Regions from separate parts of the Rothia sp. HMSC064D08 genome, predicted to be linked through region 1. Evidence: riboswitches for the same ligand, from Rfam matches in the RefSeq annotation. Region 1 holds a riboswitch; each other region holds the start of a gene.

Region 1 (7,350 bases):
AGATAAGTGGAGCAGGAACCTGCGAGAATCTCAAAGCTCGTCTAGATGGGAAGAAGTGGCCTCCGGCTACTCTTACGGAATCTATTTTTTATCGTTTGAGCTGCTAATAGTATCGAGAATCTTCATTAAATAATCTATAGGCAGTTATTTAAATATTTTTAGCTAGGGTTAGTCCGGGGTCATGGTCGCATGGTCTCGGACTAACCTTTATATTTTTCTACCCAAACACCACCCGGACCGTCGAGTAGCCCGAGATCGGGTAGGTGGCGTTCTCGGTGGCGGGGGCATCCGACTCGTCACCAGGAATAATGCTCTCGGTCGCCTTCAGCAGCTCCTCCATGAGCAGGCTCAACTCCAAGCGAGCCAGCGGCGCACCCGGGCAGACGTGAATACCGTCGCCATATACTAGGTTGCGGGACTGGTCACGATGCGGGTTATAGGTGAGCGCATCCTCGAACGCGTCCTCATCACGGTTGGCACTCGACCAGTTAATCGTCACCCGCGAATTCGCCGGAATAGTACGCCCGCCCAGCACGGTATCCTCGGTAGTCACGCGGCGGTTCGTCACCAGCGGGTCTTCAAGGCGCATAATCTCCTCAACCGCGGCGGCGATCTCCGCATGCCCCTCCCCCAGTGAGTCACGAAGTCGAGCTTGCTCCTGCGGGTTACGCGCCAAAAAGTTCACGATAATCCCAGCGCACGCCGAAACGGTCGAAAGCTCCCCCACCGTCCAGTTACGAATCAGGCTCACAATCTCTTCATCGGTCATGGTGCGCGGCTCTTGGCCGGGCAGCTGCACGGTGTCGGTCAGCAGCTCAGCGGTCACATCCTGTGGGTTCCCGGCGGCAGCCTGGTCGCGGCACGCATCCAGAAGCTCACGAATATAGGTGTCAAACTCAAGGGCTACCTTGCCGATCTGCTCGCGATCGCGGCGTAGCGTAGCCTCGCGGTTCTTCTCAATCCACTCGATCAGTGGCTTCTCAAGGCTTGCGGGCCAACCCATGAACGCATTCTGAATGCGCATCGCATAAGCCTGCGCGAACCCGTCCATCACATCAACCTCGGTACCGCGCGGCAGATCAGCCACCAGGTTCTTGACGACCTCACGAATTTTCGGCTCGAACTCCCTCAGGCGTTCGGGGGTGAAGTATTTGTCATTCACGGCGCGGAACGTTGTGTGTTCGGGCTCATCCATACCGTTCGGCACGGCGATGTGCCTAGTCGAGACGACATTCGAGTAAATTTCGGGATGGTCAAGCACATGCTGCACATCAGCGTTCTTAAACACGGAGTAGCCCATGAACTCGTCGTGCGCTACGGGGCAGCGGCGGCGCATCTCGTCATAAGCGGCCACCTGGTTCTTCTGAACCTTCTCGCTGCGCAAATCCCAATCATTTTTTACGTTGTCTGTCACGACTTTCTGCCTTCTAGAAGTCACAGGTATGCGGGTGCCGTCAAGTATGCGCGACCGTGCGCTATCCGTGGAGTCGGCAGCGGGAATATCGCGCGACGGCACCACAACCGAAGGATCGTTATAACATCTTTGACACTATCACTTATCCCTCGCCCTCGCAGGATAGGAGTGCCTTTGCTGTGTGGGTATGCAGAGTATCCAGCGACCTTATTTATCCGTGAGCAAGGTGGTTTTTGACACGAACAGGTCGGAAAATCCTACCTGCTCGCGTCCTAGCGAAGCCTCGTCTACCGAGTAGCCGCAAACGGATAGGCGGTGCCTGAGATAACGCCCGCCTCCACGTCTTCCAGGGTTTTGCCGCGAGTCTCGGGCAGGTTACGCCACATGAGCACGGCAATCAGCACGTTCACAACCATGAACCCGAAGAATGAGCCGGTCAGTCCCAGCGCACCCAAAATAACCGGGAATATGAGGGAAAGCAGACCGTTCATCATCCAGCCGCAAAATGCGGAAAGACCCATGCCGACCGCCCGCACCCGAAGCGGGAACAGCTCGCTCATCAGCACCCATGTCGAAACGTTCAGGCAAGTCTGCATCGACCCCACGAACCCAACCACAAGCGCCAGAATGATATAGGGACGTGCGGGGCTGCCCTCCGGCAGGAGCATAGACGCTACCCCGATCAGCAGGTGGAAAAACGCGGTCAGCGAATACCCAGCGATCACCATCGTGCGGCGGTTCACGCGCTCCATCATGCGCAGCGACAAGATTGAGCCGAGCACGGCGATAGCGCCCGGCGCGATATTCGCAATGAGCGCCGAACCCTCGTCAAACCCGGCCTCTTTAAGCACTTTAATGCCGTAGTACATGATCGAGTTAATACCAGTGAGCTGCTGCCCGGCACCCACCAAAATACCAACCAGCAGAATCCGCACAAACCATTTTTCACGCAGGATTTTACCCGTACTTCCCCTAGTCTCCGCGCCGATTTGGGTGCGCGTTTCCTCAAGCGAACGCGCGATGTCCGCAATTTCGGCATCGGCACGTTCGGCGGGGCGGATACGCCGCATAATGGCGCGCGCATCCTCGGTGCGCCCCTGTGCGATAAGCCAGCGTGGGGATTCGGGCATGCGGAGCATACCGATGAAAAGCGCGAACGCAGGCAAGGCGCAGACGGCGAACATCCACCGCCATACGCTGTCGTGTTCGCCCCAGAGGTTGCCGATGATGGCGTTCACGATGAATGCGGCTAGCTGCCCGCCGACGACCATGAGTTCGTTGCGCCCGGAGAGTGAGCCGCGAATTTCGTAGGGTGCGAGTTCGGCGAGGAATACAGGCACGACTGCGGATGCGCCTCCCACGGCGAGCCCGAGCATCGTGCGGCCCATCAACAGTACAGCAATGCTGGGGGTGAAGACGCATGCGAGCGCGCCCGCGATGAAGAGGACTGAGAGTCCGATGATGGTTCTGCGCCGTCCGATGGCATCTGAGATGCGCCCGGTGACCATGGCTCCGAGGGCGGCAGCGAAGGCGAGGGATCCTGTGACCCAGCCTTGAATGGTGTTGTCCATGCCGAGTTCACGGCTCATGGGGTCGAGGGCACCGTTAATAACGCCGGTATCGTACCCGAAGAGGAGCCCGCCGAAGGTTGCCACCAGCGCGATAACCCCTAGGCGGCGGGTGTGCGCGCCCTGCCCGAGCGGGGGTAGTGCACTGGCGCGGTTCGGCGGCTCGGTGGGGATGCTCATGCGGGTATTTTTGTCTTTCATGCGGGTCTTGTACGGCACAGATTGAGAGACCGCACAGTCTTTAAACGCTTGCTGGCTTGGGTATATTCCCGATTAGTTATATTCCCATTTGGCTATATTTATGGATGGGAAGGAGAAGTGTCAGAAAAGCGCTATGCGCTCGGGGGCCGGGAAAATCTCGTTGAGCCGCGCCAGTTCGTCATCATTGAAATGTACGCTTGCGGCCTGCGCGTTTGCGCGTACTTGTTCGGGGGTGGTTGCCCCGGCGATCACGCTGGCGACGGGGTTCTGCTGTTTGAGCCAAGAGATGGATGCTTGAACCTCAGAGATCCCCAGATCGGCGCAGAATTCGCTGTAGGCATCGAGTTGTTCCCAATCGGCTTGCGCGAGTACCTGCGCTTTGGAGTGCGACAGACGTGACCCTGCAGGGATGCTGTCGCGGCGGTATTTTCCGGTCAAAAGCCCGTTGGCGAGCGGGAAATACGGGAGCACCCCCAGCCCGAAGTGGCGGGCGGCGGGAAGAATTTCGAGTTCGGCGCGGCGATCCAGCAGGTTGTAGTGGTTTTCGGCGGCAATAAACCGCTCAGTGCCGAGTTCGCGGGCGAGATGCTCGGCGTGGGCAAGCTGCCACCCCGCAAAGTTGGAGTGCCCCAGGTAACGAACCTTTCCGCTGGTCACGAGCGTATCGAGAGCAGATAGGGTTTCTTCCAGCGGGGTGTTCGGGTCGGGGCTGTGGTAGAAATACAGGTCAATGTACTCGGTTCCAAGGCGGCGCAGTGAACCTTCGACGGCGCGCATGATGTATCGGCGTGAGCCGCGCGCATCCCAGTCGTTGCCGTTGAGGGTACCGGTGGGAAGCCCAAATTTGGTGACGATGATCAGGTCATCGCGGTTGAGGTTGAGTTCGCGCATCGCGGTACCGAACATGGTTTCTGACAGCCCGGGTTCGGCGCCGTACAGGTCGGCAATATCGAAGAAGCCGATACCCGTCTCGACTGCGGCGGCGATCACGGCGTTGGTGCCTTCCTGAGTTTGAGTGGGGGTGCCGGGGCGTCCCAGGTTGTTGCAGCCGATACCGACGGAGGGCACGACCAGCCCGGAGTTCCCCAGGCGTGCATATGCGGGAGATTCGATGCGTTCCATACGTTTACTCTACCGTGTTTGACAGTATGTGGTCGCAACATGACGTTCACGGCGCTCTGCAATTCTCCCGCGAGCAGATAGTTTTGTGACGAGCAGATAACATTCCGCTATCTGTTCGTCGAAATACTATCTGCTCGCGGCTAAACTCGCGGCCAAATCAGGTGGAGGGTTCAATCCGCCGATCCGAACTGCCGCGAACCCGTATGACGTATTGTTTCGCCGCATCCCACAATATTAAGCGGTTATGACCGCTCGACGACATGTGCCGACATATTCTTGCTGGCACCGCGCATCCTGCCTAGAATAGGAACGTTATCTATCCAGAGCGACCGAGAGATCTGGCTCTTAGACGTCGCAGCAACCTCGCCAGCCTCCACCCGTTGGGTGGACGGACAAGGTGCTCCCGCCAGAACCGATAGAAGTGAATTCCCTTCGCGTCTTGCTAAGATTCGGCGTACCTTCGGGCACGCTTCTATCGGGTGAACACGGAGGAATGAAAATGACGACAGTTCACCCGGCTCTTTCTTACGAGCTGTATCCGCCACGATCGCACGCAAGCTGCGATTCCCTGCTCAAAACCATCACCGAGCTTGAGCAAACCAACCCGGATTACGTTTCCGTCACCTATTCGGGCGATGCACAGCGCCGCCAAAAGACGCTAGCTCTGCTCGATCACCTAGTGCATGAAACCTCGCTGAACCCGCTGGCGCATCTAATATGCGTGGGGCATTCCGTGACCGATTTGGAACGCTCGGTTCGTCTAATTCTGGGGCTTGGTGTGCGCGGGTTTCTGGCGTTGCGCGGCGATATTCCGCCCGAAGACACGCGCCCGCTTGAGCTGCCTTTTGCCCGCTACCTAGTGGAACTGATTCGCAGGGTGGAGCGCGAGGATTTCGCACATCTTGCCGCGGGGAAGGTGTCGATTGGGGTTGCGGCATACCCGCATAAGCACCCCGAATCTTCCTCCCTTCTTCAAGACATTGAGATTCTGCTTTCAAAACAGCGTGCCGGGGCGGATTTCGCCATCACTCAGGTTTTCTTTGAGACCGAACGCTATTCGGGGCTGGTGGATGCGGCACGCCTTGCCGGGGTGGAGATGCCCATTATCCCCGGTATTATGCCCGTTACCTCGCTGACTCGTCTGACGAAGCTGTGCGAGCTTGCCGGGCTTGAAGTGCCGCGCGAGCTGGCGCATCGCCTGGAAACCGCGAGCGATCCGCGCGAGCTGCACCGCATCGGCGTGGAACATGCGCTCGACCAATGTCGCAAGGTGCTTGATGCTGGCGCCCCCGGCCTGCATTTCTTCACATTTAACGAGCATGAGGCTGTGCTGGACGTCCTCGAAGAACTCGACGTTCCGCGCTACTCGAACCGTTTCAAACTCCCCCTGAGCGATCTTCAATACCTCTAAACTCCCCTTTTATTTGACACCCTCCCACAGTAAGGAACTAGGATGACCCGCACCCCATTCCCCGCAGCAACCATCGTCGGTTACCCCCGCGTGGGCCGTTTCCGCGAGCTGAAGAAGGCACAGGAAGCGTTCTGGAAAGGCAAAATCACGCAGGATGAGCTGCGCCAGGCGGCCGCAGATGTGCAGCGCACCTACTATGATCGTGTGATTGAGCGCGGTCTTAGCGCCACCGATTCGTCTATTCCGGCGACTTTCTCGTACTACGATCAGGTGCTCGATGCCGTGCGCCTTTTCACCCTCGTGCCCAAGCGCCTTGCCGACGCCAAGGATGCGCGCGGTCTGCTCGATCTGCCCGGGTACTTTGCTCTAGCGCGCGGCACAGAGACGCTGCCTCCGCTGGAGATGACGAAATGGTTCGATACGAACTACCACTACCTGGTGCCCGAGATCGGTCCGGATACCGAGATCAAGCTGAATCTTGAGGCTATCGACGAGCAGCTTGAAGTCGCCAAGGAGCACGGGGTGACGGTGCGCCCGCAGCTGGTCGGCCCGCTCACTCTGCTTCTCGGGGCGAAAGCCGAGCAGGGTTCGCCCGAAGGGTTCACACCGCTGGATCGCCTTGACGATTTCGTGAAAGCCTACCAGCAAGTGCTCGCTAAGCTGGCGGAGCGCGGAGTGCAGTGGGTGCAGCTCGACGAACCCGGTCTGACAGTGGACCGCGATATTCTCAACACCAAAATCGCCGAATTGGCGCGTAAAACTTACACCGCGTTGGCAGCCGAAACGAACCGCCCCGCAATCCTGGTGACAAGCCCCTACGGCAACCTGCGCGAAAACCTGCCCGCGCTGTTAGACACCGGTATTGAGGCGCTGCATCTCGACCTGGTCTCTACTCTCTACGATGCCGAGGCGCTGACCGCCTTTAAAGACTCCGGCGTAACCCTGGTGGCGGGTGCCATTAACGGGCGCAATATTTGGCGTGCCGACCTGCGAGCGCTCCTGCACGCACTCCAGAACATTAACGGCGGTGCGGTGGCGGTTGCGTCCTCAACCTCCCTGCAGCATGTGCCGCACGATCTCGACCTTGAAGACCCCACCGATGTGCCCGTAGACGGTCTGGCTTTTGCCGACCAAAAAGTCGCCGAGATCGTGACTCTTGCCCGCGGTCTTGCCAACGGTGAGTCTGCGGTTGAAGCAGAGTTGAAGACCGCCGACGAAGCGCTGGCACGTTTCACAGCGGATCCGCGTAAGCATAATACGGCAATCCGTGAGCGTGCCGCATCCGTGAAACCGCAGGATTTTGAGCGTCCCGAACTGAAAATCCGCCGGGATGCCCAGGCTGACCTGAATCTGCCGAAGCTGCCGACCACGACCATTGGTTCGTTCCCGCAGACCGGCGATATTCGCCGCCACCGTGCAGAGGCACGTGCCGGTAAAATCACGCAGCAGCAGCTTGACGAGTTCCTGCGTGAAGAGATCGCCTCCGTTATTAAACTCCAGGAAGACTTGGGCCTGGATGTGCTCGTGCACGGTGAGGCCGAACGTAACGACATGGTGCAGTACTTCGCCGAGAATTTCGATGGTTTCGCCACGACGAAGCACGGCTGGGTGCAGTCCTACGGTTCGCGTTGCAC
Region 2 (7,350 bases), 110 kb from region 1:
TTTCCTGGTATTCTTCGCATAGGTTTACTTTCAGGTAAACCCAATTCAGCGCACCTATACACGCAGACAACGCGTTTGAATGCGAGCCAGCCCGCGCCCTCTTGCTCAGAGACGGCGCGGGCTGGCTCAGATTAATCGAGAATTCTACCGTTCGCTTGGGCGGCATAATTCTTTCATAATGCGCTCGGCCCCCTCTTGTGCACGCTCATCCACCACGCCAATATCGCAGGCGTGCAGCAGGTCTGCCGCCACGTGCAGGCGCAGCACCCGCGGAAGGGTAAAAACCTTGCGCAGAATCACGTTCGCCCGCGCGGGAGGGGCAGGTTCCAAACCCCAATTCGGGGCAAACTTTGTGAGGTCCCTGGGCAGAATGTAGGCGTCTATCAGAGGGGTTTTCATCCCCGAAAGTTCGTGCCGAGCCCCGGTGAGCGCGAGCGCATCCGCACCCGTTCGCAGCAAGTCGCTCGTATCGTAGGGTGCCACGTAGTAGTGCGCAGTCATCCCGGTGCGGTGCGTGTACTGCCGGAGTGCATCGAGCCCGCAAGTGCAGAGGATGCGGGCGCGTTCGGCGGCGATGCGGCGCGCATCCGGGGTAAGCAGGTGCCCTCCCCCGTTGAAATAGAGGGCGAGCGCGTCGAAAGATTCCTGCGAGATAACGTCACTCATGGCATAAACATAGCAAACACAGGACTAGTTTTTGAGACTTTCATCAAGGAAGCTCACAATATCCTGTGCCATCTCACGCTCACGAGGACGGCCAATACCGGGTTCCGCTAAAGCTCTGCGCAGCCCCCATGCCAGTCTTGACCTTTGTTTGCCGCTAAGTCCTATCAGGTCTCGGCGTTCAGAGGTTGAAAGCAGGCATACAAGCACCAAAATGTCATGAAGATGGCGTTGTTTATGTGTGTCGCCATTATTCAAAAGGGCTGAGCATTTTTCGTAGAGTGCCCCCAGGGCATCGGGGCGATTCACCAAGAACGTGCGACCCGCGCATTCCACAGCAACTGACGATGTGCGGTCTATGCCAAATTGGGCACCACGAGTCATCAGGACTTTTCCCAGCCCGGAAAAGTCATAGGACAGGGTTTTCTCGGATTGTCCCGAAGGTACCAAAATATCAATTTGAGCTAAGCCTCGCACCCATCGGTGGTTTTGCCCGGAAGCGTTATACCCATCAATGACGAATCCTGTGCTCTTGAGTGCGTGGACGAATTCCCCAATAAGCCGACGTCGAGCGCGAATATTAAGAACAACGTCAATATCTCGGGTTGCCCGAGAGCCCTCATATCCACGCTCACACGCGAGCAACCTCATCATGCTTCCACCGGCGAGGGACCAACCCTGAGGAACTAGATCGGAAATGTCTGCCAACCCAAGCCAGGATTCAAGTTCTGCGCCCTGGGCTGGGATTTTCATCGTTTTCTGGTCATGCACGGTTTATGAGTTCTTTCATCAGGCGTTCCGCTTCCCGCTCGCTTCTCGGGTCTTTGGAAACTAGGAGGTCAACCGCAACGTGCAAGGGACGAATCTTAGGCAACTCTTTGACTGCGCGAAGAATAACGTTGGCATCCTGTGCCGGAACTTCACGCAGTGCGTAGATAAATTTCAGGGATTCGAGATTGTGGGGAGTCACATATGCTTCTACGGTAGCCCCGTAAATTTCCGAATATTCGTGGCTGACACCCGTAAGCGCTAATGTTCGTTCGTCCATCAAGTCATGCAGGTCAGCAGAAGGCACAGCATAGAATTGAAGTTTCGCATCTGCACGCACTGCATACTGCCTAAGAGCTTCTACCCCACGTTCGGAGAGGTTATGTGCACGTTCTTTGGCACGGCGGCGTGCATCGGGGGTAAGGGATGCACTGTTACCGTCAAGATAGGCGGCAAGTTGATTGAAGGATGACATCGAGATTTTGCGCCCATGTGCGGAGTGATGCTCGTGCGGGTTATCTGAAACCATCCACCGCCCGGCGATTTTTTGTCCACTCAAAGATCCTCGTTCAAGGCGTGCACGCACGCTTCGGGGGCTCACCCCGGCGTGCTGGGCATATTCCGCGACCGATATCATGGCAAAAACATACCACAAGAGGAATATTTCTGCCATGCCGCACGATGGGGAAACGCTTAGCTGACCTCGCCATCTAGGTAGTACCAGGTGCCGTTTACTTTCTCGAAGCGGGATTTTTCGTGCATGGCACCTTTCACACGTTCTTCGGCGGGCGTGCCGGGAACTGAGCGGTAGTACGCCGCGAACTCGACCGTGCCCGCCGCATCGAAGGGACCGCCCGAAGAGCCCAGAATATCCAGCCGGTACCAGCGCAGCGTTTCATCCAGCGTTAGCTCGGCGGGGCGCGTGTGCGGGTGCCAGCTTGCCAGCAGGTAGGGCGCATCGTGCAGGGCGAAGGCGGTAAATCGCGAGCGCATCAGAGCCAGCGGCGTGGGCGCGTTCAGGGTTCCGGATGCGGCAAACTCGCCCAGGTACCGCCCGCAGCAGGCACCGTATACCTCGCCACTTGTGCAGGGGCAGCGGGTTTGAGGATCATATAGGGTTGTTTCGCTCATGCACCCCATTCTAAAGGGCTACCAGGTTCGGGCATGCGAGAACCCGCCATCCCGGCGGTCAAACCGGAGAGGGGCGGGTTCTGCACTGTTTTCAATATATTGTGGAGGAAACGAAGCAGAGTTGGTTAGTTCGCGATCGCGCGTGCCGGGGTGTCTGCTGTGGAGGGCTTACCCACGTAGGCGCCGCGGTACTTCGCGGCCGGGTGGGAGTCTGCAACCTTAGTCTGTCCCTTGCCGAACAGGCTTTCGCGCAGGGTCTCACCCTCATAGGAGGTGCGGTAGCGCCCGCGCTTTTGCAGCTCGGGAACCACGAACTCGATGAAGTCCTCGAAGGAGCCGGGCGAAACGTGGTATGCCAGGTTAATACCGTCCAGGCCACCTTCATCAATCCAGCGTTCAAGCTCGTCGGCCACCTGCTGCGGGTCGCCCACAATAACCTCGCCCATACCGCCAATAGTGCAGTGCTCGGCAATATCCTTACGCGTCCACTGCTTATCCTTGGCCTGCAGGGTGAAGGGGGTGAGGAAGGACTGAATCGACTCGGTCTTCACATAGTTGAGTACCTCGTCTTCGTCGAACTGGGAAAGATCCACGCCGGACCAGCCGCCGATAATGGCCTGCGAAGATTCCAGGTTCACGTACTTGCGGTACTCTTCGTACTTTGCCTTCGCCTTCTCTTCGGTTTCGTCCACAATGATGGAGAGCATCGCGAAAACCTTGATTTCGTCGCGGCCGCGGCCGTTCTCTTCGGCACGGTCACGGATACGGTCGGTAATAATGCGGGTCAGATCGGGGCGGAGCGCACCGATAAACACAACTTCGGCATGCTTGCCCGAGAACTTCTGCCCGCGGCTGGATGCGCCCGCCTGGAAAATCACGGGGGTGCGTTGGGGGCTGGGTTCGGTTAGACCCGCACCAGGCACGCTGAAGTACTTGCCCTTGTGCTGAATCGGGTGCACCTTGGCGGGGTCGGCGTAGATGCCCTTCTCGCGGTCTTTGACGACCGCGCCGTCTTCCCAGGAGCCTTCCCAGAGTTTGTAGCAGACATCCAAGAATTCTTCGGCGAGTTCGTATCGGGTATCGTGCTCAATCTGGGTTTCGAGGCCCTGGCATTCGGCGGCGGAGGGCAGGTATGAGGTCACCACGTTAAAGCCCACGCGCCCGTTGGTGAGGTGGTCAAGGGAAGCGTACTTGCGTGCGAGCGTATAGGGCTGCTCGTAGGTGACGGCTGAGGTCACGCCAAAGCCTAGGTGCTCAGTTACGGCAGCCATTGCGGAGATCTGCATGAACGGATCGTTCACGGGCACCTGCGCGCCACCTTCGATAGCGGGTGCGGCGGAGTTCTTGTAAATATCGTAGATGCCCACAACATCGGCTAAGAATACGCCGTCGAAGAAGCCCTTCTCAAGGATCTGTGCCAGGTCGGTCCAGTATTTGATGGTGTTGTACTCGGTAGCGCGGGAGCGGGGGTGGCGCCAGAGGTCGAAGCTCTGGTGACCCACACAGGTCATGTCGAATGCGTTAACTGCGATGCGCTTCTTCTGCTCAGCCATCTACGTTCCTTTCGCGAATGTTCGGGTATTCCTGCACCCCGCGCGCCGCCTCCTTTATAAGTGGTGACCTTCTTGGTGTTCCAAGTCGTGCAGGTGGCGCATTCGCGCCGTACTTGCTTCGTGTCCCTTGAAGCCAGATCATCATCTGGAGCACCCCGCTACGGGAGAGGGTTGCCGCCCGGCTAGCCAGAGCTTTACGCCGGGACTCATAATCCTTGTTTTTGAGTGTATAAGGGGTGTCGTGGTTGGTGCGATATTATGACGAATATTAATGTTTGTGACTGTCGCCCGTAATGTTACGCACCACAAACGCAACGTAAAGACATCTTGCGACATATTCTTGGCGCACCGCGGGCGCTCTGCCCTACCGTTGAAGGGTATTACCCATCCAGAGCGATTGAGAGACCTGGCTCCACGACATCGCAGCAACCCGAGTGCGGGTGCTAACGCCAGGAACGATGGACGTGAGATGACGCAAACACATGCAGCCGTACTCACCGCGGCACAGAACACCACGGCACAACCTATCGCCTTCGAGTCCGTAGGCCAGTCTTTCCCACAGCCGGGCAAAGGCACGCACGAAGTTCTGCGTGACATATCGTTTACCGCCGCAGAAGGCGAGATTATTTCGGTGATCGGTTCGTCAGGATGCGGCAAATCAACGCTGCTGCGTGCCGCCGCCGGACTGAACCGCATCACGAGCGGGCGAGTGCGCATTGGCGAACGCGAGGTGAAGGGGCTTGATGACCGCGTGGCGATCGGTTTTCAGGAACCGCGCCTACTGCCCTGGCGCACCGTCGCCGATAATGTGGCGCTCGGGCTGCCGCCGGGAACCCCGAAATCTCAAGGCACAAGAGATGTGCAGCGCCTGCTGAATCTTGTGGGGCTAAGCGAGTACGGAACCCACCATCCGCGCGAGATTTCCGGCGGCATGGCACAGCGTGTTTCCCTGGCGCGGGCGCTGGCTCGCAACCCCGGGGTGCTGCTACTCGATGAACCGTTCGGTGCACTCGATGCGCTGACCCGCATCAATATGCAGGATTTACTGCTCGACATTCACCGGCAAGACCCGACCACGATTCTGCTCGTCACGCACGATGTAGAAGAAGCGCTGTACCTCTCGGACCGGGTGATCGTACTCGGTAAGAATTCAGCCGATGCGCCCGCCACGATCCAGCGCATCGTCACGATAGATACACCACGACCGCGTGATCGCGCCGATAGTAAACTCACGAGCCTGCGCGCCGAGCTTCTTGCCGAGCTGGGCGTGAACGAACGCTAGGTCTTGCGGACCGCACGCGCATCGTTGTTATAGCCGCAAGCTGGCGGTTGCCCGAGTAATTTCGGCAAATCCGGCGTGCTTAGCCTCTCCCCTCCCGTGAATTTTTGTGGATTTTACACACTTACCGAGCGAATGATCGCTCTATATTCAGTCGTAACGCTACCCCAAGGAACCCCCATGAAACCCATCACCCGCGCCGAAGCCCTCAAAGGATTCTTCGCGTTTACCGCTCTCACCACCGTTCTTGCCGGATGCGCCGGTGAAGGCGCCGGAACACCCGGTGCAGGTGCACCCAAGAGCAAAGACACAGTTACCATTGACTACGCAACCTATAACCCGCTCTCGCTGATTATCAGGAAAAAGGGCTGGCTAGAGACCGTGCTCTCAGAGCAGAACAAGAAAGTCGAATGGGTTAAGTCAGCAGGGTCTAATAAAGCCAACGAGGCGCTGCGTTCCGGGAATATCGACGTCGGCTCAACCGCCGGATCCGCTGCCCTGCTGGCACGCGCGAATGGTTCGCCCATCAAGGTTATTGACCTGTATTCGCAGCCCGAATGGTCGGCACTCGTCACAACGAAGGATTCCGGCATCACGAAAGTCAGCGATTTGAAGGGCAAATCGGTGGCGGTTACCAAGGGTACCGACCCTTACTTCCTGCTCCTGCAGGCGCTCAAACAAGAAGGTATTTCTGCCAAAGAGGTGACGATTCAAAACCTCCAGCATGCCGACGGGCGCACCGCACTGGATAAGGGGCAGGTGAACGCGTGGAGCGGACTTGACCCGATCATGGCGAGCGCCGAGGTCGAAAACCAGGATGTGCTCTTCTACCGCAACCTGGACTTCAACACGTACGGGTTCCTCAATGCCACCGAATCTTTCCTCAAAGATAACCCGGATGCGGCGCAGGCGATCGTGAACGTCTACGAATACGCCCGGCAGTGGGCGCTGGCGAACACGGAAGAAGCCACCACCATTGTTGAAGAAGAATCCGGTATTAAACCCGATACCGCCAAGCTCGTGATGGAGCGTACCCACCTGGATATTGACCCGGTTCCGGGGGATAAACAGGTGCAGGTGCTCAAGGGTGTTGGCCCGATTCTGGTGGAATCCGGCGACGTTCCCAGCCAATCCGATGTGGACCAGGCGCTGGGCAGCATTGTGGATAACAGCTTTGCGAAGAAGGCTGATCGTGCCGCAGTCGAGAAAGTTCAGAAGGCGGTGAGCAAGTAATGAGTGTGACTCTTAAACGTTCTGGCGGGCAGGCTTCGATACGGGAGTCAGCGGTTCAGGAGAGTTCAGACCAGAAGGTTCAAGTGCTGGACGCGGTCGCCGAAGGAGCGGCGGCACCTGCGGGGGTGCATCCGGAAAATTCGGATACGCGCACCCGCAAAAAATCACGTGAACCCCGTGTAAATACGTCGGTAAAGCGTTTTTCACCGAAGAAGCTGGTGGGTCTGCTGCTGCCGGTTGCGCTGATTGCTCTCTGGCACGGTCTGAGCACCGCCGGGGTGTTTACGGCGGTTCAGCTGCCCTCGCCCACGAAAGTGATTGCCGCCGGTTTTGAGCTAGCGCAGCGCGGTGACCTTCTAACTCACGTAGCAATTTCGACGCAGCGCGTCCTGCTGGGATTCTTGATCGGCGCCGTATTGGGCTTGGTTTTGGGTGCGTTGATTGGGCTTTCGGTACCCGCGCGGCTTGTAGCCGCACCCACGATTGGGGCCCTGCGCGCCGTGCCTTCGCTGGCGTGGGTTCCGCTTCTGCTGCTGTGGGTGGGGATCGGCGAAAACTCTAAGGTAACGCTGGTTGCCATTGGCGCTTTCTTCCCCGTGTACACCACCGTTTCGGCTGCGTTGGCGCACGTTGATGTGAAACTCGTGGAGGCGGCACAAGCATTCGGACTCAAGGGTATTCGCCTCTTCACGACGGTTCAGCTGCCTGCCGTGCTCCCGTCGG
Region 3 (7,350 bases), on a different contig from region 1:
AAGGTCGAGCGCCCCCGGAACCCGTGCCGAATCAATACCGGATGCTTTGCCCCGGGCAGCGAGAACCTGTGCCATATCGCGCCGCCACACCGAAATTTTCGAGGGCGCAGAATGCGTATTCTCGTGGTCGTTCAGAGGGAGAGGTTCGGGGTCGGTGGTGAGCGAGCTTGCCGAACGAATCGCCCCGGATGCGCGCAACGCCGCCAGGGGATCGTCGGCTGCCTCCGCAACCTGTCGCGCGGTATCTTCTGGGCTCTCCTGATTCATAGGCTGGCGGATGCGGCCTCCGGGCGCATTGTCGAGGGCTTTCCGCGCGGTTTTGGCACGGTCGAGCGCGGTGAGCATGAGGGCGACGGCGTGCTTGCAGTCGGCAGCGACTGGGCATGTGCATCGTGCGTTGAAAAGATTGGAATCGGCGTCCGAACCCGGGAAGAAGCGAATATCTACCTCATAGGGAATAGGGGTGCTCCCATTCACCAGGCCTTCCAGCGTGTTTTCGTCTTCGTCGTAGGTGTAGCGCACCACTTCACGCTGACGGGCATAAGCAAGCCCGCGCTGGTATGCCTTATGCCCCGCCTGCCGAATAATCTGCGCAACAGTAACGGGGATATCGGGGAAAGGGTTTGGTGTGCTCACCGTTCCATTATCTCAAGGGTGTCAAAGAAGCGCGCGGTAATTCGTTATGAGGTCTGTCCAAGATGCGCTGAGCGTTTTTTACGTGCATTTTTGATGACTATTATGAAGAACATAATAAAAGTGATGATGGTGGTGAGGAAGCCAACGCATAAGACGCTCACGGCGAGGGTAGTGGCTGCTTGTGTGAGAGGACTCGACCCCTTGGGCTGGACGCCCCTCCACTCGAAGGCATGGTACTCAACGACTGCTCCCCAGCCCGCTAGGATGAACAATCCAATACCGAGAATGAGGAATAGTGCAGCTATTGCCCCGACCATACGTGCAGTTTTCATGCTTTCCCCTTGAGTAACTGACTTTATGGATTCATCTGTTCCCGGCCTTCTGCTTCTGCCGAGGGTGTTTTATTCTGCTCAGCATGCTTATTTTGTGCCTTGCGTGTATTCCTGGTCGCCGTTGTGAAGAGCAGAATTAAGGTGATAATGCCGGTGAGGAAGCCGATACCTAAGAACCATAGGCTCAGATTATTAGTCGCCATGACGAGGGGACTTGCTCCTGCGGGATCGATGCCCCTCCACTCGAAGGCGTGGTATTCCACGAGTGAACCCCAGCCGGCTAGGATGAGCAATCCAAACCCGATAACCAGAAGTACTGCGGCTACTGCCCCAACGGTGTATATAGCTTTTTTCATGAGCACTCCTTAGATGCTGACTCTATGAATCAACCTGGTTATGGTCGCCTTCTACCAAGGGGTTTTTATTCTGCTCACTGTGCTTATTTTGTGCCTTGCGTGCCTTCTTGGTCGTCGTTGTAAAGAGCAGAATAAAGGTGATAATGCCGGTGAGGAAGCCGATACCTAAGAATCGGAAACTTATATTCAAAGTTGCACGTGTGAGCGGACTAGCTCCCTCGAATTGAATACCCCTCCATTCAGAGGCGTGATACTCCACGAGAGCGCCCCATTCTCCTAAAATAAACAGGACTATGCCACAAAAGAAGACCACTGCAGTTGTTGCTCCAACTATGTAGATAGCTTTTTTCATGAGCGCTCCTTAGATACTGACTCTATGAATCAATCTGGTTCTGACCATCTTTCAGGAGGTCTTGAGCCTGTTTAGGATACTTTTTGTGCGTCTTGCGGGAGTTCCTGATCGCCGTGGTGAAGAACGGAATCAAGGCGATAAAGCCAGTAAGAAAGCCGGTGCCTAAGAACCAGTAGCTGAGGTTGCCGGTTGCTCGCGTTAGGGGACTTGCTCCTTTATGCTGCACGCCCCTCCACTCGAGGGCATGATACTCCACGAGTGAGCCCCAGCCTGCCAGGATGAACAAGCCAAACCCAATGATCAGAAAAATTGCGGCCACTATCCCCATGATCTGTACAGTCTTTTTCACAGTTATCACTCTTTCTTTCCGGAAGCGTAAAGCAGACGTGACATGGTGATATATCAGAGGCAAGATAAATTTCTGTACATTACCCAGTGTGCCGTGATTCTTCTCGAATGTGTAGACCTGTCCTGAATGTCCAAAACTTCACACTACGCCGCCATGAGGCGGCTATATACAGATATGCATTCATAATCGCGTTATGTAAATCACAAGATTTTGACGGGTTCGCACGTTTACAGATTCCTGAAAGCTGTTGTAACCTGGATTCAGCTTCAAGAGTTTCGACTGATAAGCTCCGACTATGGTCGAACGCCAACCCCATGTTCACGGGTGGCTCGGATGACGAAGCGGTTTGTATTCGCCGCCTTAGGTGGCACTTGGTACAGGCAAGAGCAACGCGAAAGGAACGCGCATTCGGCGCATGGTTGTCAATGTACAACAGCTCTTCATCTCCAGCATCCCCCCTTACTCCTGCACGCTCTTATCAGGAAAATTTGCGTGCCGCATCTGTGCCCGCACGCGGCGGTTACCAGGCAGTAAGCATTCAGGATTACGCACGTATTTCTTCTAAGCGCGACGAATTCCTCAATTTTCTGCTTCTTCCCAACCCTGAGGGTATTCCCGCCGTCGAATATGCCGGTCTGCGCGTAGCATAGGGGTATGAGCGCCTCAGGACTGCTTCTCGACTCGGATGTTCTCGCCGAGATTCGCAAAGCCACACCAGATCCCAAAGTTGTTGCCTTTCTGCGCCGCCGCGCCTATAAACACCTCTACATTTCGGTGCTGAGCGTAGGCGAGCTCAAAGGACTCTACCCCTACCCAGAGACCGACCGCTGGATTGCCGAACTTCTCGACAGATTCGCCGACCACATCATTAACGTGGATGCGCGCGTAAGCCTCGAATGGGCGGGACGCAGCGCCCCGCGCGGCACCCACAGTCACGGACGTAAAGATGCCGAGCCCCTGCCCACCGCCGCCCTCGAAGGTCTGATGGCGGCGAGCGCCCAAGCTCACGACCTCGAAATTGTTTCTTCAAAAGCTGAGGTGTACCGGTCCTGGGGCGTACCCGCAGTGAATCCGTGGATCGAAGACTAATTGTCCGTCCCGTATTTCGCTGTAAGCGCCGGGGGAGTACCTGCGTGTTCGAGAAGACCGTGAGAAATGCTCGGCGCAGTTATCTGTACACGCCGCTGCAGCGGTGATAACGCATCGGTAACGTTCATGTAACCCCTATGTTCACGGTGAGCAGTTAACGAAGGTTAGCCGCCAATTAACCGGAACTATTTCCCCGAAAGCTCAGCAGGCTCACACGAGCTGGCGGGTTTCATGGCATGATGGAAGAACGATGAAAAGTAGCTCTTCTACATCCCGGTATTCTGCCCCTATGCCACTCTGGCTGCAGGGCATCGTTGAATTAGTTTTTACCGCCGCGCTTTCTTTCGGGCTTGTGCTCGTTCTGCTCATGGCGGTGTGGTTTACCAACGGTTTTAACCGCATGGATTTTCCCGCCCTCGCAACTCTTGCTTCCCACCTGTGGCTGCTCATGCACGGTGTGCCGCTGAATATTCCGAATGCTTTCGGCATTATTCTGCCGCACGGCATGCTCACACTGGTGCCCATGGGGTTGAGCATTATTCCTGTGCTCTTATGCTTTAGGTCTGGGCGGAAACTGGCGCGCGCATCCTATGAGGGGGAATTCTTCAAGCCCGTATTATTAGGGTGCGCTGCCTACGGTATTTTTGCCGCCGTCGCTTTTGCTTGGGCGAGCACCGAACGGCATCTGTTGGGTATTGTTGGTGCGGCGTTGATTCCGCAGATCGTGGTGCTGGTCGGGTTGATCTGGGGCGGCTACTATGAATCGCGTTCGCTCGCCCGTATGGTGGGCGTGAACACCGCTGAACAGATTTCGCAGATGAGCCAGTACTCGCGGTGGGCGAGTTCTTATGTGTGGTCGATTGTGCGTGCCTCCATGGTGGCGATTTTCTCGCTCATTATGGGTGGTGCTCTGGTGCTGGTGGTTGCCATGATGATGCGCTGGTCGCAGATCGCAACAATCTACCAGGAACTTCACGCCGGGCCGGTGGGGGCGCTCGCGGTGACCCTGCTGCAGCTGGGTTACCTCCCGAACTTGGTGATCTACGCGATGTCGTGGACTACCGGCGCCGGGTTTGCGTTCGGCGTGGATACGCATGTGGGCTGGTCGCAGACGACGATGGGCGATCTTCCGCTCTTTCCGGTGCTGGGTGCTATCCCTGAGAGCCTGGGCTGGATCGGGTATGCGGGTCTGGCGGTTTCGCTGGGCGCCGGGGCCGTTGCCGGTTGGTGGTTCTTGCGTGAAGGTGAAGACCACGTGGACGAGTGGATCACCATGAAGGTACGTTACCGGGTGATTGCGCTGCCGCTTTCTTCGCTCGTGTTGGGTTCGCTGGTGGGTGTGCTCTGCGGTGTATGGGCTTATATTTTGGGTTGGATTTCCAGCGGATCGTTGGGTGTGGGGCGTTTTACCGAGGTAGGCGCATCGCCCGCAGCTTTCGCCGTGGCGACCGCAATAACCCTGGGTGCGGGTACCGCGTTGGGTAACCTGCTGTGCCATGTGCTTTTGCCCGACAGCAGTCGCGAGTTGCCGCGTTTTGCCGATGAACGTCCCAATCTGGGCAGTCGCATGAGCGAGATGCTGCAGCAGCGTCGCGCGGCGCGGGCGGAGCGTGAACAGCTCAGGAACGATGAACAGGAACGCGAGGCACAAGAACGTGAAGAGCAGGCGCGTGAGCGGGCTCAGCAGCGGCGCGAACGCGTCAAACAGGTGCACGCCCGCCGTGCAGAACTCAATAAATTTGCCGAACAGGAAGAGGCGCAGCGAGCGCATGGTTTAGGTATCAAAACGGAGCAAGAATCCTTGCGTGAAGACGGTTCCGCTGAAGCTGCAGACTCGAAGGATGCGGCATCTGACGAGCAAACCATCGAGCTGTCGGGAGCGGATGAACCCACCGTGGAACTTGATACCTCTGAGAAATCCGGTGGGGGTACCGAGGACGCGCCGCGCACGGTCAAGCCCGGCAAGCGTGAGAAAGCCCCTGGGAAGCCGGTCTTTAACCGTGTTCCGCGCCCCGAAACCTCCGGTAATGGCGGTGATACTAAGGGCGATCGGGAGACACGGGAGCAGAGCGTTCGTACAGGGGAGTCTGGGCCGCAGAAGGCCTCCTCGTCAGCGGAGTTCCACGAGCCCGGGTATAAGCGTTTTGCCGTGCCGCGCCCGGTTGCCGCATCACCCGCATCCGATCAGGAGAGCACGGAAGGTTCGGAGCAGTCGCACGAGACTACCGTTCAGGAGAAGCGTCAGCTCACGCCTACTCAGGCGATGGCTGTTATCTTCGGAACCCCTGAGTCGACCGAGGATGAATCTTCGGAGGAAGAACCCGCCACGGGTCAGAAATCCTCGCAGAAGAAGAGGAAAAAATAACTTTCGCGCCCGATATGGCGATATATAGGGAACACCTAGAGGGCTAGAAGTATAGCGGAATATAGCAATTGTGCCGAGTGAATCCTTAAGATTCACTCGGCACAATTATTTGAAAATCTCCCCCAAGAAGGGCTTATGGAGCAGGCTGACCGATCGAAACAGAAGTATTGGCGCGCACTGCATGGTCGAAGGATTCTTGACATTGCTTCATATCGGTATCCGTCAGCGCGTGGGAGTAACACTGCCGATAGTTTTGCGCATCCGGGTTCAACGCCATGACAAGCCCCGAAAGAAGCGTCCACCCCGCAAAAAGAAGGCTTAGCCCCGCGGCAACGTAGAGAATCCACGGCCCCCGCCCTTGGGCATTACGCACTATCGCCATAATGGTCAGCCCAATCCCCAGAAATACCAAGACAAAAAGCAGAAGAAACAGGGGGAAGGGGCTCAACAAGAAGGGGGTTCCCGATAGGGTCAGCATAGAACCCGCAAGCAATAGCCATAAACTGCGCATCAGCTTGCGGCGGCGCTCTTCGGGAGTGAGCTGCGGACGCTTCGGCGCAGGCGGCATCGGTTGCTGCGGCGGCACTTGGGGGTACGACGGGGGCATATTTGACATAGGTTAAGGGTACCTCCCTGCGGCGGTCTGCGGTCACGAGAATCACCGTGAAACCCTGAAAATCTGGACTGGGGGAGGGCCGCCAGCTTATCGTTTCGGAATTGGCTTAACTACAGAATTTATGGTGCGGTGCCCGTGGCATAGGTGCTACCCAGCCGCTATGTGATGCGCTAAACTATTGCTGTGCGAATTGTGATAATGGTCTCCGGGTCCGGTACTAACCTGCAAGCTATTCTCGACTCCGTAAAGGCTGACGAGCTGAAAGCAGAGATCGTCGCCGTAGGCGCTGATAAGCCCTGCACCGGCCTTGACCGAGCTGCCGCAGCCGGGGTTGAAACCTTCCTGATCGAACCGGCAGACTATGCGGATCGTAAGCAATGGAACCGTGCTCTCGAAGAGAAAATCGCCTCCTACACTCCCGATTACGTTGTATTCGCCGGGTTCATGCGCATTGTGGATGCGCAGCTGGTCGCCCGCTTCGAGAACCGGATTATCAACACTCACCCCGCGTTGCTGCCCTCATTCCCCGGGGCACACGGTGTGCGGGATGCGCTCGCCCACGGCGTTAAAATCACCGGGCTGACGGTTCATTTCGTGGATTCCGGGGTCGATACCGGCACGATTATCGCCCAGGCCGCGGTACCCGTCGAGGACGGTGACACCGAAGAAAGCCTGCATGAGCGCATCAAGGTGCAAGAACGTCAGCTCTTGGTACGGACCCTTGCAGAATTCGCTGCCCTCCCCAAAACTCAAAATCCCTAGAACTTCCTGCCCGCACGGCGCCGCATCCCGGTGCATGCGGGCAGTATCAATACCCCGCCACGGGGTACCACCCATTCACCGAGCAAGAAGCAACGGAGTAATTAGTGTCTATGAAGAAGCTCGATCGTCTGCCCCTGCGCCGCGCCCTCATTTCCGTGTACGACAAGACTAATCTGGTGGAGTTCGCCCGCGGTCTGCACGAGGCAGGCGTGAAGTTGGTGTCTACCGGTTCGACCGCATCCACGATCGCCGCCGCCGGTGTGCCCGTCACCGAAGTTACCGAGGTTACCGAGTTCCCCGAGTGCCTGGAGGGCCGCGTGAAGACCCTGCACCCGCGCATCCACGCCGGTATTTTGGCCGACCGCCGCAAGCAGGAGCATATCGACACCCTTAACGAACTCGACGTTGAGCCCTTCGACCTGGTTGTCGTGAACCTGTACCCCTTCGCAGAGACCGTGGCATCCGGCGCCGACCAAGACGCTATTATCGAAAA
Region 4 (7,350 bases), on a different contig from region 1:
TCTGCTGGGCTGCGGTAGGTGGTATGGGCTATGCGCCTCGCCAGCGCGAGCCCGGCTGTGGGTGCCGTTCCCCCGTAATAGTCGCCGGAAACAAAATTGGCATCAGCACGGATGGCGAGGTTCTGGGTGTGCGCCCAGGAAATCTGTTCGGCAGTGGCGGCGGGGCCGGCGGCGATGACCGCGCATCCACGTACCAGCTCGGGGAAGGTTGCCGCCCATTCGATAGCGCGTGCTCCGCCGAGCGATCCTCCGATGACGTGGTGAAAACTCTTAATCCCTAACCGGGTGATAAGTTCGGCTTCGGCTCGTACCGAGTCGCGAATAGTGACGTGAGGGAAGCGTGATCCCCAGGGTTTCCCGGCGCCCGGGTATCCCTCGGGTACGATGCTTGCCGGGCCGGTTGAGCCGTAGCATCCGCCCAAGATATTGGGGGCGATCACAAAATATTTGGTGGTATCGACCACCGCGCCCGGCCCCACAATACCTTCCCACCAACCATCACTTTCGACCGCACGGATACTGGGTGCAGGCATATCCGATGTGGGAATCCCACGCGAAACATGGGTGTCACCGGTGAGGGCGTGCAGAATAAGAATCGCGTTGTCCCCAGCTTTATTAAGAGTCCCCCACGTTTCGTACCCGATGTTTACCTGTGGAAGCACGGTACCGTTTTCGAGGGTGAAATCACCGATCGCCATCTGCCGCAGGTACCCCTGAGCGCTGGGATGCTGCAGCTGCGACAGATAGGTGGCGTGTACGGTATTTTCCGTCATGTTTTCTCCTGGGTAACCGGTAGTTGGTAATGGCAGGCGAGAAACCGATACCGCGACCGGGCACTTACTGTGCAGCCCGGTCGCGGCGGTGCAGGTTAGGCGTTCAGAGTTGCAAAACCCAATTCTAGGTCTGCGATAATGTCGTCAATATTTTCGATACCTACCGAGAGACGCACAAAGTTTTTGCTCACCCCAATTGCCTCTAGCTCTTCCTCGGAAAGCTGCGAGTGGGTGGTGGATGCAGGGTGAATAACAAGCGAGCGTACATCGCCGATATTCGCAACATTGGAGTGCAGCTGCAGAGCGTCCACAAAGGTGCGAGTCTGTTCCAGGTCTGCGTCTTTGAGGGTGAATCCCACAACGGCGCCCGGTCCCTTCGGCAGGTATTTTTGGGCTCGCTCGTACCAGGGCGATGAAGGCAGACCGGCCCAGATCACCTGATCGACCAGCGGATGCTCCTCCAACCAGTTTGCGACCTTGGTCGCGTTCTCGATATGGCGTTCGATGCGCAGGGAAAGAGTCTCCAGACCGATACCAATGTTGAAGGCGTTAGTTGGAGAGATCGCCGCCCCGGTGTCGCGCAGAAGCGAAACTCGCGCCTTGAGAATATAGGAAAGGTTCGCACCGAAGGCGGAGTCTTTGCCCAAGTCACGGGCATAAACTAAACCGTGGTAGCCAGGTGCTGGCTCGTTGAACTTGGGGAACTTTTCAGGGTCGGCACCATAGTCGAAATTCCCGGAGTCCACGATAACGCCGCCGATTGAGGTGCCGTGCCCACCCAGATATTTCGTGGCGGAATGGATTACCACATCTGCCCCAAATTCGATGGGGCGCACAAGGTATGGGGTGGGAACGGTGTTATCGACGATTAGGGGAACGCCATTGTCGTGGGCGATCTGGGCGATAGGCTCGATGTCGAGCACATCGTTCCGGGGGTTAGGTACGGTTTCTCCGTAGAAGAGTTTCGTGTTGGGGCGAACCGCATCGCGCCATTGCTGCAGGTCGTCCGGGTTTTCAACAAACGTAGTTTCAACGCCGAGGTCGGCAAGCGTGTATTTAAGTAGGTTGTAGGTTCCCCCATAAATTGATGGGGAAGCCACGATATGGTCGCCCGCGCCCGCAATATTAAGAATCGCATAGGTAATAGCCGCTTGGCCTGAGGCCAGCAAAAGCGCACCCACTCCCCCTTCAAGGGATGCGATGCGGTTTTCGATAACCTCTTGGGTGGGGTTGTTCAGACGGGTATAGATAGGCCCAAGCTCAGCTAGAGCGAAACGGTTAGCGGCCTGTTCTGCGTTCTCGAAAACGAACGAGGTGGTCTGGTAGATAGGTAACGCCCGAGCTCCCGTTGCGGCATCCGGTGCCTGCCCCGCGTGAATCTGGCGGGTCTCAAATTTCCAACCGGCGGGGTTGGCGGGAGTCGGGACTGTAGTGTTGCTCATGCGAAGCTCCTTGTGATAGTTCAGGGGGCCGCATGCCGATTTCGGTACAGAGTTCTTAGGCTTTCTTCTCTGCAAACGAAAAAACGATGTACCAGAATCGGGCACATCGGTCCCGCGCTTGCGTTGTACTTTGTGTTCAACGCCTGGTCCTCACCCAGGGCACCCCACCGCGGAGGAGGGTTGCCGGCCAGCTAGCTGGGGCTTATCACTGGCTCTCATGACCTGCATCTAGAGTTTCATAGGAAGCGCGCACGGTCAAGCGGGATACGTGTTTTCGGCGTATTGTTGCAAAGATGACGTTTTATGAATTGCCTTTGCTCTGACCTCATTTTAGGGATTCGTATACTCTCAACCCGATTAGCCGAGTCAGGCACCTGTAGTATCCGCAGCAGATTCATCCCATTGGCCTTGACCCGGTGGTAGTCCAACAGAGTCTAAAAGACCGGGGAAAAGATTCTCAATCACGCTGTCTCGGCGTGTAATTTTACGGTGCGTTCCCAGCACTTCGGTGTGCATGAGCCCTGATTCTCGGAGCACTTTGAAATGATAAGACATCGTAGATTTGGCGATTCCATAGTCAAAATCACCGCAGAACTGCGGTCCGTGGTCAGCAATGCGTGCGAGAACATCTCGTCGAATGGGATCTGACAATGCGCCAAGGACACGATCCAACGTCACATCATCAGGGGTGGGGTGATGCAGCCGTTCTTTACCCATAACCATGCCTTTCCAGGTTCTTCGCATAACGTATTGAGCCTGCAAGACTCTGTGACAGAATATTACCTCTTGGGCTTGCCCTTTAGCATAATATAGATTTATTCTAATTTCGACGAACATAGAAATAGCATCAAGGGGTACACCATGAATTCTCACAATACATCTCATCAGCTACCTCAAAATTCTGAGGCAACCATGCGGCTTGTCTCATTCAGCACTCTCTTTGTCATCGGCACAGATACTCTGCTCACTGCCCCTCTGCTTCCGCTGCTCAGCAAGGAGTTCAACACCAGCACAGAACAATCAGGGTGGTTCGTCTCTGCATACGCTTTAGGGTATGCAGTTTTCGCACTCATTGCAGGCCCGCTGTCAGACCGCATTGATCGCAGGCGCATTATTCTTACCGGGTCCATCGGCTTTACGCTTTTTACGGGCTTATGCGGTTTAGCATGGGGGTTTTGGTCTCTTTTTACCGCCCGGTTTCTTGCGGGAGTGTTCGCTTCTCTGATCTCACCGCAGATTTGGGCATCTATCCCCATGACAGTGCCGAAACAAGCCATTATTAAAACTATGGGGTATGCAACGGCTGGACTTGCCATAGCCCAAATCGCCGGTATTCCTGTAGGTTCATTCCTCTCCACTTATGGATGGCAGATACCATTTTTTGCAATCGCCGCAGCGTCTCTTCTTCTCTTGGGTATACTCTATTCACGTTTTCCCAGCATTCCCCCCTGTGGCTGCGGCGCAAGATGGAAATTTTCTGACTCCCTACCTGCACGTTTTAAAAGCCCCTTCACTTTTGCTATCCCTCCTGGCGTACCTGATTTTCCAGACAGGAGTATTCGCATCTCTATCTTTCATAGGTTCATGGTTTGCGCGAGACTTTGGGGCATCGCAGACAACCATCGGTTTCGCCATGCTTGTAATCGGATGTGGCAACGCTCTAGGCTCCCTCACAGGGTCACGATTCGTCGCACATATAGGTATGCAAAAGACTATGCTCGTGGGGCTTATTGCACTCAGTATTGTGTATCTCTCAGTGTCATTGACAGCTAATTTCTGGACTGCTTTAGGTATTTTTACGCTTGCACTTTTTCTCGGAGGAGTTATGCTCCCCATCCTCATGGGAGAGCTGCAAAGCCATACCGCTATAGCTCGCGGTACTGTATCATCCCTCTCAAACACGGCAATGTACGCTGGAACAACTATCAGCGGTGCCGTCGGCGGTACATTACTCACACAGTTTCCGGGGTATAGCGGTATAGCCGTTATGAGCGCATGTGCAATCGCAATTTCTCTTGGGGTCTATGCACTTGGCGGAGCGTTCCGGCCGAAAAACGGGGAATCGTTTTAACTTCTTCGAATAAAATCAAAAAAAATTTAATCACAGCATTCCGTGAGCCATGCTACACTGATGGAAACCTTGAATCTAGGAGTGATGAGGTATGACCTCCCGCTAAAGTCGCACCGGCTCGCGGAATGCCCGCCCAGATGGTGGGCTCTAAAAATTTCAGAAATAACCCTGCTTTGGTTCGATACATTTCATGAGCGCATAGTGAGCACCTTGAACACCAAAGTTCTGAGGGTTTCATTGTTATACCTTCCGCATCTGCAGTCGGTGACTTGGGATTATTCAGGCACTAAGAAGTGCCTCTCTCACGACTATTCATCTCACCCGTCCCACATATTGCAGGCGTGCGAACACCATGCTCAAGAGGCTTCGGGTGACTAAGCACCGCAAGGTTTTATCACAATGTCTACAATTCTTGACGCGGCACAGCTATGCCGCACCTTTGGCAAAGGTGAACACGCTTTCACCGCTGTCGATAATGTTTCGTTCAGTATAAGCTCCGGCGAAATTCATGCTCTGCTCGGTCCCAATGGGGCGGGGAAAACAACGGTTGTGCAGATGTGCGCAACACTGCTGACTCCCACGAGCGGTACCGTGCGCATTGACGGGGTGGATGCACTTGCGCACCCCCAGCGTGCGCGCGCGTCCCTAGGGCTTGCGCTCGGCGGAGATACCGGGTTCTATCCGCGAGCATCCGCCCGCGATAATCTTCTCTTCTTCGCTGACCTTGCCGGGGTTAGCGCGCGCAAACGCCGTAATCAGGTGGCGAGCGCTTTGGAACGGGTCGATCTTGCCGATGTTGCCGCGAAGAAGGTACAGGAGTTTTCCCGCGGTATGAAACAACGTCTGCACATCGCGCGGGCACTGCTGGGCGAGCCGAAACTGCTGCTTTTGGATGAGCCGACGAACGGGCTTGACCCAGATATTTCGCTGACGATACGCCAGCTAATTCGCTCCCTCGCTGATGACGGCACCGCTATTTTACTCACGAGCCATCTGCTGGGCGAGATTGAGGAGTTAGCGCATCGGGTCACGGTCATCGGGGCTGGTCGTGTAGCGGTTTCGGGCACAGTGGCGGATATTACCGCGCACGCCGGGATCTCCGCTACCACCGTGGGGCGTGTGGGTGCGAATGCCGGGGCGGTGCTTCAAGAACTTGCCCGGTCTTTGGGCGATGCAGGAACAGTGTTGCTGACCCCGCGCGGCAGCGAGTGGGAGATCACCGTGTACTGGAATGAACGTTCTGTTTCAGAAGAGCCGCACCCCTTCAGTACCGAACACGCCGAGGCTCTGCTGACCCGTATTCTCGCTGAGCGTGAGGTTCAGATGCTCACACCGCTGTATACTCGCCCAGCCACCCTCGAAGAGGCATACCTGGCTATGGCGGAAGGACTGAAACGATGAACCGGCAACTTCGCTTGATGTCCTTTTCCCTGCGCCAATTCCTCACAGTTCCCTACTTCCTGCAGCTGCTACTGCTGAGTACCTTTGGGGCGACGGCCCTGCAGGCGCTCGCCGCCGGTGCCTGGCCAGTAGATGCGACCCTCGCCTGGACTCGCGCAGGCATTATCGGCACCTGGAACATGTGCATTGTTGCTGCCGGAATCCTCAACTTTGAGCGCTACCGGGGAACGTTCGTGTATCTGCTCAATGGTGCCGTGAACCCGTTGCGGGCGCTCGCAGCGGTGGTCTCAACTGCCTCCATTTTTGGGCTTGCCGCCCTGCCATTGGCCTGGTTTTTCTGGGCGCTGTGCACCTTCTCGGTAGATTTCACGAATTTTACTCATGTGGGTGCACGCTATCTGGTGGGTCTTCCGCTGCTGTGGGTTTCCTGTCTGGCGGTGACCTTCGTGATTGCAGGGTTCTTTGTGGCGACCCCGAACGCTATCGCCTATGAGGAGCTGCTGCTCGTGCCGGTTTTCGTGGCTTCCGGGGTGCTTTTTACCGAGAGTTCCGCGCCTGCCTGGCTTGATGCGCTCGGCACGCTGATTCCGATTCAGGCACCCGTGAAGGTTCTGCTTGGGCAGATGCCTATGAACTCATTCGGTGATTTTCTGGGCGTTGTACTGCAAACCTGCGCGGTCACAGCCCTCTGGATGCTCACGGCATATCTGTTAGGTAGGCGAGCACTGCGCGCTGCAACGGTGCATGGCACTTTGGGCGCAATCTAGGAGGCTGCGATGTTTAAACGAACGAACTCTCTCTATCGCCTGAACAGTACCGCCAAGGTTGGGTGGTCTTCATCCATCACCTTCGCCACGGTTGGTACGGCGCTCAGTACCCTCGTGATCGTACCGGGGATGAGCGTGCTGTTCAGCGTTCTACTAGGACGTGATCTTTCCGCACCTGATCCTGTGCGGATCGCATGTGCCTCTGCCCTGGCAAGCGTGGTACTCGGTGTGGCGTCCGGCGTTGTGGCGCGCGCGGCGACCGACCGCTGGCTGGGAGTGTTCGAGCAGGTGTGCACCGCCCGACGGTTTGATGCGGCTTATTGGCTGGGAGTCTCTGCAATGCCCGTGCTTTTAGCTCTGATCACTGGCATCACGAACTTGGGTATTGCAGCTGCCTATGCCGGTTTCGGTGGTTCCCTTGAAGGCAGCCTGTCCATGCTTGTGCGTTCTGTGACACTCTTACCTCTGACTCTCATGGCAGGCGTATGTCTGGGTGTTTTCGCCGCTGGACTGGGACTGTATCTCTCCGACCCATACCTGGGAGGAACTATCTTAGGAGCGCTTCTGCCTATCAGCGCGGGCGTGATCGTGCCGGTAGATGCATACCCGGCGTGGCTGGCGGCATTGTGTACGTTGGTTCCCGGCGGGCGGACAGTTGCCCTAGTGGGAGGCTCTTCTGAAGTGGTGGTTTCAACAGTCGTGACTGAGGTGCTAGTCTGCGTACTTTGGGCGCTTGCGGGGCTTGTCCTAGTGCATGCCGCTGCGCGACGCATTCGCTCGGGTGCACACACGAATCTGCTCTGAAAGTCTTATGTCTCCTGCGAGCAACGGATTTTTGGCCGAGAAGGTGAGAAAACATCACTTTTTTGGTCAAAAATCCGCTTCTCGTAAGTTCC

Evidence for each region. A riboswitch is a leader RNA that binds a small molecule or an ion and turns the genes downstream of it on or off. The one in region 1 is predicted to bind S-adenosylmethionine.
Region 2: linked by a shared signal. The riboswitch ahead of HMPREF2625_RS00880 (LLM class flavin-dependent oxidoreductase) and the one ahead of HMPREF2625_RS00490 (methylenetetrahydrofolate reductase) in region 1 are both predicted to bind S-adenosylmethionine.
Region 3: linked by a shared signal. The riboswitch ahead of HMPREF2625_RS05570 (nuclease PIN) and the one ahead of HMPREF2625_RS00490 (methylenetetrahydrofolate reductase) in region 1 are both predicted to bind S-adenosylmethionine.
Region 4: linked by a shared signal. The riboswitch ahead of HMPREF2625_RS06345 (bifunctional o-acetylhomoserine/o-acetylserine sulfhydrylase) and the one ahead of HMPREF2625_RS00490 (methylenetetrahydrofolate reductase) in region 1 are both predicted to bind S-adenosylmethionine.

The regions. Positions count from the first base shown of each region.
Region 1 is NZ_KV797887.1:70,097-77,446, reverse strand. Features, by position in the region: gene HMPREF2625_RS10835 (bacteriocin) at 1-107, shown strand, start outside; gene HMPREF2625_RS00505 (cytochrome P450) at 218-1,414, opposite strand; gene HMPREF2625_RS00500 (sugar porter family MFS transporter) at 1,702-3,183, opposite strand; gene HMPREF2625_RS00495 (aldo/keto reductase) at 3,304-4,305, opposite strand; SAM riboswitch class I at 4,619-4,727, shown strand; gene HMPREF2625_RS00490 (methylenetetrahydrofolate reductase) at 4,805-5,716, shown strand; gene metE (5-methyltetrahydropteroyltriglutamate--homocysteine S-methyltransferase) at 5,759-7,350, shown strand, end outside.
Region 2 is NZ_KV797887.1:175,806-183,155, reverse strand. Features, by position in the region: gene HMPREF2625_RS00900 (hypothetical protein) at 145-666, opposite strand; gene HMPREF2625_RS00895 (hypothetical protein) at 691-1,434, opposite strand; gene HMPREF2625_RS00890 (hypothetical protein) at 1,427-2,086, opposite strand; gene HMPREF2625_RS00885 (YchJ family protein) at 2,125-2,562, opposite strand; gene HMPREF2625_RS00880 (LLM class flavin-dependent oxidoreductase) at 2,688-4,115, opposite strand; SAM riboswitch class IV at 4,220-4,329, opposite strand; SAM riboswitch class I at 4,497-4,580, shown strand; gene HMPREF2625_RS00875 (ABC transporter ATP-binding protein) at 4,585-5,397, shown strand; gene HMPREF2625_RS00870 (aliphatic sulfonate ABC transporter substrate-binding protein) at 5,575-6,627, shown strand; gene HMPREF2625_RS00865 (ABC transporter permease) at 6,627-7,350, shown strand, end outside.
Region 3 is NZ_KV797899.1:28,861-36,210, forward strand. Features, by position in the region: gene HMPREF2625_RS05545 (DEAD/DEAH box helicase) at 1-636, opposite strand, end outside; gene HMPREF2625_RS05550 (hypothetical protein) at 681-968, opposite strand; gene HMPREF2625_RS05555 (hypothetical protein) at 992-1,324, opposite strand; gene HMPREF2625_RS05560 (hypothetical protein) at 1,347-1,676, opposite strand; gene HMPREF2625_RS05565 (hypothetical protein) at 1,699-2,025, opposite strand; SAM riboswitch class IV at 2,290-2,418, shown strand; gene HMPREF2625_RS05570 (nuclease PIN) at 2,397-2,675, shown strand; gene HMPREF2625_RS05575 (PIN domain-containing protein) at 2,680-3,114, shown strand; gene HMPREF2625_RS05580 (cell division protein PerM) at 3,365-5,479, shown strand; gene HMPREF2625_RS05585 (hypothetical protein) at 5,613-6,095, opposite strand; gene purN (phosphoribosylglycinamide formyltransferase) at 6,294-6,857, shown strand; gene purH (bifunctional phosphoribosylaminoimidazolecarboxamide formyltransferase/IMP cyclohydrolase) at 6,968-7,350, shown strand, end outside.
Region 4 is NZ_KV797899.1:212,889-220,238, reverse strand. Features, by position in the region: gene HMPREF2625_RS06350 (homoserine O-acetyltransferase MetX) at 1-773, opposite strand, end outside; gene HMPREF2625_RS06345 (bifunctional o-acetylhomoserine/o-acetylserine sulfhydrylase) at 869-2,215, opposite strand; SAM riboswitch class IV at 2,325-2,438, opposite strand; gene HMPREF2625_RS06340 (ArsR/SmtB family transcription factor) at 2,582-2,932, opposite strand; partial or broken gene HMPREF2625_RS11175 (MFS transporter) at 3,077-3,580, shown strand; gene HMPREF2625_RS11170 (MFS transporter) at 3,576-4,286, shown strand; gene HMPREF2625_RS06330 (ABC transporter ATP-binding protein) at 4,686-5,687, shown strand; gene HMPREF2625_RS06325 (hypothetical protein) at 5,684-6,454, shown strand; gene HMPREF2625_RS06320 (ABC transporter) at 6,464-7,258, shown strand.